DNA from 3 places in the Streptomyces sp. NPDC102467 genome. Region 2 is predicted to be linked to each of the others. Evidence: riboswitches for the same ligand, from Rfam matches in the RefSeq annotation. Region 2 holds a riboswitch; each other region holds the start of a gene.
What was found. Region 2 has a riboswitch for cyclic di-AMP ahead of ACIREE_RS34345 (peptidoglycan DD-metalloendopeptidase family protein). Riboswitches for the same ligand answer to the same signal wherever they lie in the genome.
Positions count from the first base shown of each region.

Region 1: it holds a riboswitch for cyclic di-AMP, as region 2 does, so the genes downstream of both, ACIREE_RS20890 (M23 family metallopeptidase) here and ACIREE_RS34345 (peptidoglycan DD-metalloendopeptidase family protein) in region 2, are expected to answer to the same signal.
Region 3: it holds a riboswitch for cyclic di-AMP, as region 2 does, so the genes downstream of both, ACIREE_RS28695 (transglycosylase family protein) here and ACIREE_RS34345 (peptidoglycan DD-metalloendopeptidase family protein) in region 2, are expected to answer to the same signal.

Region 1 covers NZ_JBIWKA010000009.1:298,403-301,569, forward strand. Annotated here, with positions in the region: gene ACIREE_RS20885 (GntR family transcriptional regulator) at 1-253, opposite strand, end outside; gene ACIREE_RS20890 (M23 family metallopeptidase) at 476-1,264, opposite strand; cyclic di-AMP (ydaO/yuaA leader) riboswitch at 1,277-1,441, opposite strand; gene ACIREE_RS20895 (M16 family metallopeptidase) at 1,679-3,046, opposite strand; gene ACIREE_RS20900 (M16 family metallopeptidase) at 3,064-3,167, opposite strand, start outside.
Region 2 covers NZ_JBIWKA010000019.1:126,770-129,936, reverse strand. Annotated here, with positions in the region: gene ACIREE_RS34355 (SIMPL domain-containing protein) at 1-23, opposite strand, end outside; gene ACIREE_RS34350 (SGNH/GDSL hydrolase family protein) at 183-1,007, opposite strand; gene ACIREE_RS34345 (peptidoglycan DD-metalloendopeptidase family protein) at 1,124-1,870, opposite strand; cyclic di-AMP (ydaO/yuaA leader) riboswitch at 1,876-2,041, opposite strand; gene ACIREE_RS34340 (tyrosine-protein phosphatase) at 2,427-3,167, shown strand, end outside.
Region 3 covers NZ_JBIWKA010000014.1:181,768-184,934, reverse strand. Annotated here, with positions in the region: gene eno (phosphopyruvate hydratase) at 1-639, opposite strand, end outside; gene ACIREE_RS28695 (transglycosylase family protein) at 956-1,663, opposite strand; cyclic di-AMP (ydaO/yuaA leader) riboswitch at 1,668-1,815, opposite strand; gene ACIREE_RS28690 (transglycosylase family protein) at 1,997-3,028, opposite strand.

The sequences.
Region 1 (3,167 bases), on a different contig from region 2:
CGAGCATCATGCGGATCTCCAGGAGGTCGGCGGCCTCCTGCGCGGTGGGCTCGGCCACGCACGCGCCCGCGTGTCGCCGGGTGACGACGAAGCCCTCGGCCTCCAGAGTGCGCAGCGCCTCGCGGACCGGCACACGCGATACTCCGTAACGCCGCGCGAGCAGTTCCTCGGTGAGCCTGCCGCCGCGCTCGTAGACGCCCGTGACGATGTCGTCGCGGATCGCTGTGCATACCGAGTGCGCGGGAATGCGCATGACCCGACCTCCGTCTTGATCCCCGCGGAAACGCGATCGATCGACGCTTGTGCAAGCGCGATGGGGATCCATTGGGCGCGCTTTCCCGGTGACTCTATTCCACCGTCCGTGAATTTCCGACGGGAGGTCGGAATCCAGGGATATTTTTTGGCCAGGAACGTCCTGTGTACGCGAAAGCCCCGGCTCGATGAGCCGGGGCTTTCGCGTGGTGTCGCGAAGACGTCAGACGTTCACGCCGTGCGAGCGCAGGTACGCGACGGGGTCCATGTCCGATCCGTACTCGGCGGTCGTACGGGCCTCGAAGTGAAGGTGGGGGCCTGTGGCGTTGCCGGTGGCACCGGAGAGGCCGATCTGCTGGCCGGGAGTGACGGCCTGGCCGACGGAGACGCCGATGGACGACAGGTGACCGTACTGGGTGTACGTGCCGTCGTTCATCTTGATCACGATGTTGTTGCCGTACGCGCCGCCCCAGCCGGCCTCGACGACGGTGCCGGAGCCGACGGCGTGCACCGAAGTGCCGCTCGCCGCGTGGAAGTCGATGCCGGTGTGACTGCCGGAGGACCACAGGCCACTGCTCGCCTTGTAGGCGGTGGAGACGTAGGAGCCGGAGACCGGAGCCACGAAGGTGTTGAGGCGCTTGCGCTCGGCCTCACGGGCGGCGCGCTCCTTGGCCTCGCGCTCCTTTTTGGCCTTCGCCTCGGCCTCGCGCTTGGCCTCCTCGGCCTTCTTCTTGGCCTCGGCTTCGGCCTTCGCCTTGGCGGCCGCCTCGTCGGCGGCCTTCTTCTGCGCGGAGGCCTGCGCGTCGATCTGCGCGGCCAGGGAGTCGCCGATGGCGATGGCCTGCGTGAGGCCGTTCTGGTCGGGGGCCGCGTCGTCGGCGGCGAGCGCGGGGGCGGCGAGGCCTCCGACGACACCGGTCGCGGTGAGCGCTGCGACACCGGCGACCTGCGCGGTGGTACGCGTGAGACGGCTCGGACGACGGTGCTTCCCGGTGGCACGGGTGAACGCCATGTAGTGGCTGATCCTTTCCTTCCCTCTCGCCTACCGGGTTAGCTGACGGGTTCGGAGCAGGAAGGTCTCCTACGGGCCCCCTCCCCGTACGGGAAGAGCGTCCGATTCACCCCAGGGACTGCGATGGGTCCCCGGCTCCCCTGGCTCGCGCCGTGGGGGACTCGGCGATGACTGTCCGGTGTCGCGGGCGCGACGCGTGTCTGGCGAACAGCCGGACCGACGCTAAGCGGAACATCTTTTAAGTAACAAACGGATTCCAGGTTTTGTAGTGCACGCCACAGGGCAGACAGGCAACCTCCGCCCCAATTCGGGCATAAGTGATCCATGGTTGATCGCGGACGAACCCGCGCGACGACAGGAAGCCCCGGCGGCCGTTGCGGCCACCGGGGCTTCGTGCGACGTACGGGGGTGCGGTCAGCCCGTGACCACGCTCACCTCGCCGATGCCGAGGGCCTTGACCGGCTCCTCGATCTGCGCGGCGTCGCCCACCAGGATCGTCACCAGACGGTCCGCCGGGAAGGCGCTCACGACGGCCGCAGTGGCCTCCACGGTGCCCGTCTCGGCGAGTTGGCGGTACAGCCGGGCCTGGAAGTCGTCGGGCAGCTGCTGCTCGACCTGGTCGGCGAGGGTGCCCGCGACGGCCGCGGCGGTCTCGAACTTGAGCGGGGCCACACCCACCAAGTTCTGCACCGCGGTGTCCCGTTCGGCATCCGTGAGGCCCTCGGCCGCCAGCGTGCGCAGGACCTTCCAGAGGTCGTCGAGCGCGGGCCCGGTGTTCGGGGTGTCGACGGAGCCGCTGATGGCGAGCATCGCCGCGCCCGTCCCGTCGGGCGCGGAGCGCAGCACCTGGGCGAAGGACCGCACACCGTAGGTGTAGCCCTTCTCCTCGCGCAGGACACGGTCCAGGCGCGAGGTCAGCGTGCCGCCGAGGCAGTACGTGCCGAGGATCTGCGCGGCCCACACACGGTCGTGCTTGTCAGGTCCGATCCGGCCGATGAGCAGCTGTGTCTGCACCGCTCCCGGGCGGTCCACGATGACGACCCGGCCGGTGTCGTCGGCGGTGACCGGCGGGAGGGGGCGAGGCTCCGTCGTGTCGCCCGTCCAGGCACCGAGTGTGTCCGCGAGAAGTGTGTCGAGGTCGGTGTCCGTCAGGTCGCCCACCACGACGACCGTCGCGGTGGCGGGGCGTACGTGCTTCTCGTAGAAGGCGCGCACGGCCGCCGCGTCGATGGCGGTGACGGTCTCCTCGCTGCCCTGGCGCGGGCGCGACATACGCGCGTCGGCCGGGAAGAGCTGCCTGGAGAGCTCCTTGGCGGCGCGGCGGGCCGGGTTGGCGCTCTCGTGCGGGATCTCGTCCAGCCGATTACGGACCAGGCGCTCGATCTCACTGTCCGCGAAGGCGGGCGCCCGCAGGGCGTCGGCCAGCAGGGCCAGGCCCTTCGGGAGGCGCGAGACGGGCACCTCCAAGGAGACCCGGACACCGGGGTGGTCGGCGTGCGCGTCCAACGTGGCGCCGCACCGCTCCAGTTCGGCCGCGAACTCCTCCGCGGAGTGCTTGTCGGTGCCTTCGTTGAAGGCACGCGCCATGATCGTGGCCACGCCGTCGAGGCCCGCGGGCTCGGCGTCCAGCGGCGCGTCCAGGTTGATCTCGACGGCGACGACCTGCTGGCCGGGACGGTGGCAGCGCAGCACGGTCAGGCCGTTGGCGAGCTCGCCGCGCTGCGGAGCGGGGAACGCCCACGGCTTGGCCACACCCGCCTGGGGCTGGGAATGGAAGTCCATGGTCGCGAGCTGTTCGGTCACCGGCCCGCCTCCTCGTCGCTCTCGGCGCTCTCGGCGCCCTCGTCATCGGGGTCAGCGGGGGCCGTCGGCTCGTACACGAGGACCGCGCGGTTGTCGGGGC
Region 2 (3,167 bases):
CGGTGGCGGGTGCGTGGAGACATGGGATCGGGGTCCTTCCCGGTCGGGCCCGCCGACGCGGCGGGCAGCCGACATCCCAGCACCCGCACCCGTCCGACCCGTTCACGCCACTCCGCCCGGTCACCTCGACGGACCTCTCACCACCCCCAGGACCCACCCCGGGAGCCACCCCCGGGAGGAGATCAGGACGCGGACTCCAGATGCATCTTGATGGTGTGCGGATCCACGAATCCCTTCGCCACCACACGGTCCCCGGAGGACTCCCCGCGCAGCCGCCGCCCGATCCACGGCACCAGGAACTCGCGCGCCCAGTGGATGTCGTCGCGCCGCACCTCGAACGTGCCGCGCGACGGAAGCATCGGCCAGACCTGTTCCGGGTCGGCGGGCACATCGACGCCGAGCGCCTGTCCCGCGCGCAGGGCGACCCGGGTGTGCCCCTCGGCGGACAGGTGGAGCCGGTCCCCGTCCCAGGCCCGGCGGTCCTGGATGGACTTGAGGGACCACAGGTCGAGCACCGGGCAGTCGTAGCGGTCGGCGATCGCGCGTATGTGCATGTTGTACGTGGCGATCTTGCCGCGCATGTGTTTGAGGACGGCCACGTCACGGGTGTCGAAACCGGTGGCGACCATGACGGTGCCGGCGGCTTCGGCAAGGCGTGCCACGGCCCTCTCGAAGCGCTCGGCCACGTCGTCCGGGTCGGTGCCGGGCCGGATGATGTCGTTGCCGCCGGCGACCAGCGTCACCAGGTCGGGGGCGAGCTCGACGGCCCGCGGGACCTGGTCCTCGACGATCTGGTCGATGAGCTTGCCGCGTACGGCGAGGTTCGCGTACTGGAAAGTGTCCTCGGCCACGCGGTCGTCCAGGAGGACGGCGAGCCGGTCGGCCCACCCCACGAAGCTCCCGTCGGGCCCGGGGTCCCCGACGCCTTCGGTGAAGCTGTCCCCCACCGCCGCGTAGGACCGAATCGTGCCGCCTCTGAGTGATCTCGATTCGTTTGCCACGACCACACATCTTTCACCCTCGGGTGTGGCCTACGCGACCGTAACCAGGGGTTGACGAGCGGTGAGAAAACGCACTCGGCTCCCGGGGAATAACCCAGGGAGCCGATCGGATCGTGCGCGGGTCAGATCGAGACGCCGTGCTCGCGCAGGTACGCCAGCGGGTCGACGTCCGAGCCGTAGCTCGGGGACGTACGGATCTCGAAGTGCAGGTGCGGTCCCGTCACGTTGCCGGTGGCGCCGGAGAGGCCGATCTGCTGGCCCGCGGTCACGGTCTGCCCGGCGGAGACGCCGAGCGAGGACATGTGGGCGTACTGGGAGTAGCGCCCGTCGGCGTGCTGGATGACGACCTCGTTGCCGTAGGCGCCGTCCATGCCCGCGGAGACGACGGTGCCGGCGCCGACCGCCTTGATGGCCGTGCCGGTGGGCACGACGAAGTCGGTGCCGGTGTGGTAGCCGCTCGACCACATGGAACCGTTGGAGTGGTACGGCGTGCCGATGGAGCCGTCGACGGGCTTCACGTAGTCCGCCGTGGACGCGGTGGACGCCGTGGTCGTAGCGGCCGCGCCGTCCAGGGCGAGCTTCATGCCCGGCTTGATGACGCCGGCGTCGGCGCCGACGACGTCCTTGTTGCCGTCGTAGAGCTTCTTCCAGCCGCCGTCGACGTGCTGCGCCTCGGCGATCTTCGAGAGCGTGTCACCGGCCTTGACGGTGTACGTCTTCGCGTCGGTGGCGGCGGAGTCGGTCGCCGCGTGGGCGCCGGTGGCACCGATGAGCGGCAGGGCGAGCGCGGCGCCACCGGCCGAGGCGACGGCGGCGGCGCGGGTGACGCGCTGGGACTTGGGGCGGCGGTGCTTTCCCTTGGCGGGCATGACGCGTTTCCTCTCCGTCGCCTACGAGGTGAGCTGTCGGGTTCGGACTGGAGCTGCCCGGCCGTATCCGGTGCCCGGATACGACTTCACCCCTAGCCGCATGGGGAATTCCCTCGGCGGCGTACTGCCTGTGGGTCCCCCGTTCCTGCCGTCACGGGTCGTTGTTCGGAATCCGGGCGGCGGCAGGACTAGGCGTTCCGTCCGGAGTGAGTGGTGACCGTAAGACGACGGGAAAGGCGGTGACAAGCGGCGAATTCGCCCACGAGGCCGCTTTCTTGATCGTCTGGGCGTTTCCTGTGTCACCCTGCGTCGATGTCCGTGCTTTACCAGCGCCTTACCTTCAGGAATTCCCAGGACAAGAATTTCGGGCGGCCACCACGGACCGTTACGGCTATGAGCCTGCTCACGCACAGGTAGGCAATGCACCTTTATTTGCCGACAGTTTGTAATGAGTAGTGTCAAAACGGACAGAGGGTTCGCCCGGGAATGCGTGTCGTATCGTCAGGAGCGCGCCCGCCGGCGAGTGACGCCGGAGCCCTGACCGGGAGGAGCCCCCGTGACACAGCACGCCCCGTCCACCGAGCCCGAGCTGTCCGGAGTGCGCAACTTCCGCGACGTGGGCGGTCTTCCGGCCGTGGACGGCCGGCGCGTGCGCCCCGGCGTGCTCTACCGCAGCGGCCATCTGGCCCATGCCACCGCCGAGGACGCCGCGTTCCTCGCCGGGCTCGGCCTGCACACCGTCTTCGACTTCCGCAACGCCGCGGACCAGCGCCTCGAGGGCGCCGACGTCGCGCTGCCCGGGGTGCGCAATCTGAACCTGCCGCTGACCGACCCCGCGGACGGCGCCGAGTTCTGGCAGATGGTCCGCGACGGTGACATAGAGCAGCTGCGCACCCTGCTCTCCGAGGGCCGCGCGGCCAACCGCATGATCACGTCGTACCGCTCGATCGTCTCGCAGCGCACCGCCGAGCACAGTCGCGTGCTGCACGCGCTCGCCGAGGACAGCGTGCCCGCACTGATGCACTGCGCGGCCGGCAAGGACCGCGCGGGCCTGTCGATCGCGGTGACGCTGCTCGCCGTCGGCGTGGAGCGCGACGCCATCGAGGCGGACTACCTGGAGTCGAACGCGAAGCACCGCCGCTACAAGGTGCGCCGCAGCAGCGCGGCAAGCGACGCCTACTCCCCCGAGGTCATGGAGCTGCTCAGCCCGCTCTTCGACGCCCGCGCCGCCTACCTGCACGCGGCCTTCGAGACCATCGAGCAGACCTGGGGCGACACGGACCGCTACTTCGAAGAA
Region 3 (3,167 bases), on a different contig from region 2:
GTTCGGGGCAAAGCCGCCCTCGTCGCCGAGACCGGTGGACAGGCCCTTGGCCTTCAGCACCTTCTTGAGGGTGTGGTAGACCTCGGTGCCCCAGCGCAGCGCCTCGGAGAAGGACTCCGCGCCGATCGGGGCGATCATGAATTCCTGGATGTCGACGTTGGAGTCGGCGTGCGACCCACCGTTCAGGATGTTCATCATCGGGACGGGCAGCAGGTGCGCGTTCGGGCCACCGAGGTAGCGGAACAGCGGCAGGTCGCTGGCCTCGGACGCGGCGTGCGCCACGGCGAGGGAGACGCCCAGGATCGCGTTGGCGCCGAGCGAGCCCTTGTTGTCGGTGGCGTCCAGGTCGAACATCGCCTGGTCGATCAGGCGCTGCTCGGTGGCGTCGTAGCCGACGAGCTCCGGGCCGATCTGCTCGATGACGGCGAGGACGGCCTTCTCGACGCCCTTGCCCTGGTAACGGTTGGGGTCACCGTCACGGAGTTCGATGGCCTCGAAGGCACCGGTGGAGGCGCCGGACGGAACAGCAGCACGACCCGTGCTGCCGTCGTCGAGGCCGACCTCGACCTCGACCGTGGGGTTGCCTCGGGAGTCCAGGATTTCCCGGGCTACGACGACGTCGATGGACGGCACGAGCATCTCCTTCTGGGATGTGACACAACAGTGCGGGCAGGGTGGCCCGCACCCATGAGCGTAACCGGCTCCGAGGCATCGGCCAGCCGACCGCCCGCCTTGTGGACAACGCCGACAGCGAAATGTTCCTTAACGGAACAAAGACAGCGACCTCCGTCCCGGATGCCGGGACGGAGGTCGCTGAAACGAGCGGCCCTCGGGGTGAAGCGGCGGCCTGACCCGGCATCCGCCGATGCCGAGCCGAACCGACGCCTCCCCTGTAAGCCCCCATGCGCTCCTATAGGCAGGCCGTAACAACAGGGCCCCTATAAGAAGGACGGGCTTACTTCAGGTGCAGCTGCTGGCCCGGGTAGATCAGGTCGGCGTTGCTGACGATGTCCTTGTTGAGCTTGAACACCTTCTGCCAGTCGGTGCCGTGCGCGTCGGCGATCTTGCTGAGCGTGTCGCCGGTCTTCACCTTGTACTCGCCGTCGCCCTTCTCGACCTTCTTGCCGGTCGGGGTGGTGACGGTGTCCTTCTTCGACTCCTGCTGCTGCGGCTGCTGGCGCTGCTCGGAGCGGGTCGTCGTGGAGGAGTCGGAGCGCTCCTGCTGCTGCGGCTGGGACTGCTGCTGCGAGGAGTCCGACGAGGATCCGGCCGGGGCGGAGTTGCTCGTGTCGGCGCCGGACAGGCCCACGCCACAGCTCGGCCAGGCACCCTTGCCCTGCGCGGCGAGAACCTTCTCGGCGACCGATATCTGCTGCGCCTTGGACGCCTGGTCCGCGGAGGACGCGTAGGAGGTGCCGCCGTACGCGGCCCAGGTCGAGGACGAGAACTGAAGGCCACCGGTGTAACCGTTGCCCGTGTTGATGGACCAGTTGCCACCGGACTCGCACTGCGCGACCGCGTCCCACTCGGAGGTGGAGGCGGCGGAGGCCGAGGTGGCGCCCATCAGCGGGACGGCGACAGCGGCACCGGCGACGCCGGCGAGCGTGGCGACACGGACAGCCTTGGACGGGCGGCGGTGCTTGCCCTTGCTGGAAAGCAGCATGGAGAGATCCCCTCACCGACGCCTACGAGGTGAGCTGTCGGGTTCGGACCAGTGAGTGTCCGGCCGCGCATCCTTGTGCGCGGCTTAACCCCAAGCCGGTTTCCCGGCACTTACCTTGGGTCCCCCGCTCCTGCCTACGGCGCTGACGCGTCGACTGTTCCCGTACGGGCGTCGGCAGGATTCGGCGTGACGTCCAACGGGGCCCGCTGTGGCGAGCGGTGACGACCGTAAGCAGTCGATCCGCCCTATTTCAAAGACGATCAGGGTCTTTGAGACTCATGTCTCACTCTCGCAAAAGTGGACATACGCGCCCCAACCGTCTCTGAACTCCCGCTACTTTTCGACCGTTTCGAGGCCAAGATCCAGACTCTGACCAGGAAGGATGAGGTCGGGGTCGGAGCCGACCGTCTTCTTGTTCAGGTCGTAGAGCGCATCCCACCCGCCGCGCACGTCCTGAGCGTCGGCGATGTCCCAGAGACTGTCGCCGGAGCGCACCGTGTACGCCTCCTCGGTGCGGTCCTCCTCGCGCGAGGCGTGCCGTCCGTCGCCCGTACGGGAGTCGGAGGTGTCGTCCGCGGCGGGGTCGCCGCGGTGGCGGCCGGCGGAGTCGGCCCCGGACTCGTCGGAGGCGGAGTCACCGGAAGCGGAGCCGGAAGGGGACGGCGTCGCGGAGGACGTGGGGTCGTCGGCCCGGCCGGACTTGTCCGACCCGCCACCGTCTTTGCCTGCGGCGTCATCCGACGCGTCATCCGACGCGCTGTCGCCCGCCTTGTCGCCCGCCTTTCCACTTGCCTTGCCACTTGCGTCGCCGCTCGGCTCGTCGCTGGAGTCGCCACTCGGATCGCCGCTCGCCGTGTTACCGGAGGTATCCCCCGAGGCCTCGGCTGACGGCTCGTCCGACACCCCGAGCCCGACCCCGACGGAGGGATCGGCCGGGTCGGACGCCTGCGGGGAGACGGTCGCGCCCGGGTCGACATCGGCCGACTCGTCGCCCTGGGTGAGACCCGCCACGAGCGAGCAGCTCGGCCAGGCGCTGGGCCCCTTGGCCTTGAGCGCCTGCTCGGCGACGGCGATCTGCTGGGAGCGGCTGGCCTCGTCGGCGCTCGGCGCGTAGTCGAGGCCGCCGTACTGCTCCCACATCTCCTGGGAGAACTGCAGTCCGCCGAAGTAGCCGGTGCCCGCGTTCAGGCTCCACTGGCCACCGGACTCGCACTCGGCGAGCTTGTCCCAGGTGGTGGTGGAGGCGGCGCTCGCGCTGGTTGCCGCGAGGAGCGGTATCGCGATGACGCTGCCGGTGACGCCGGCGGCGACGACGAGAGCAGGGGCCTGACGGGGGCGACGGTGTCGACCGTTCCCGGAGAGCATGCGGTTGCCTTTCGCGAGACTGATGCAGCAGCACGCGACGGGTGATGTGGTGGTGCTTGTTGTGCATGTGTCGCGATGACTGGTGAACGTAGCGGGACTCGAACGCTTGTCACAAGTCGATGCAGCGCAGATCACGTCA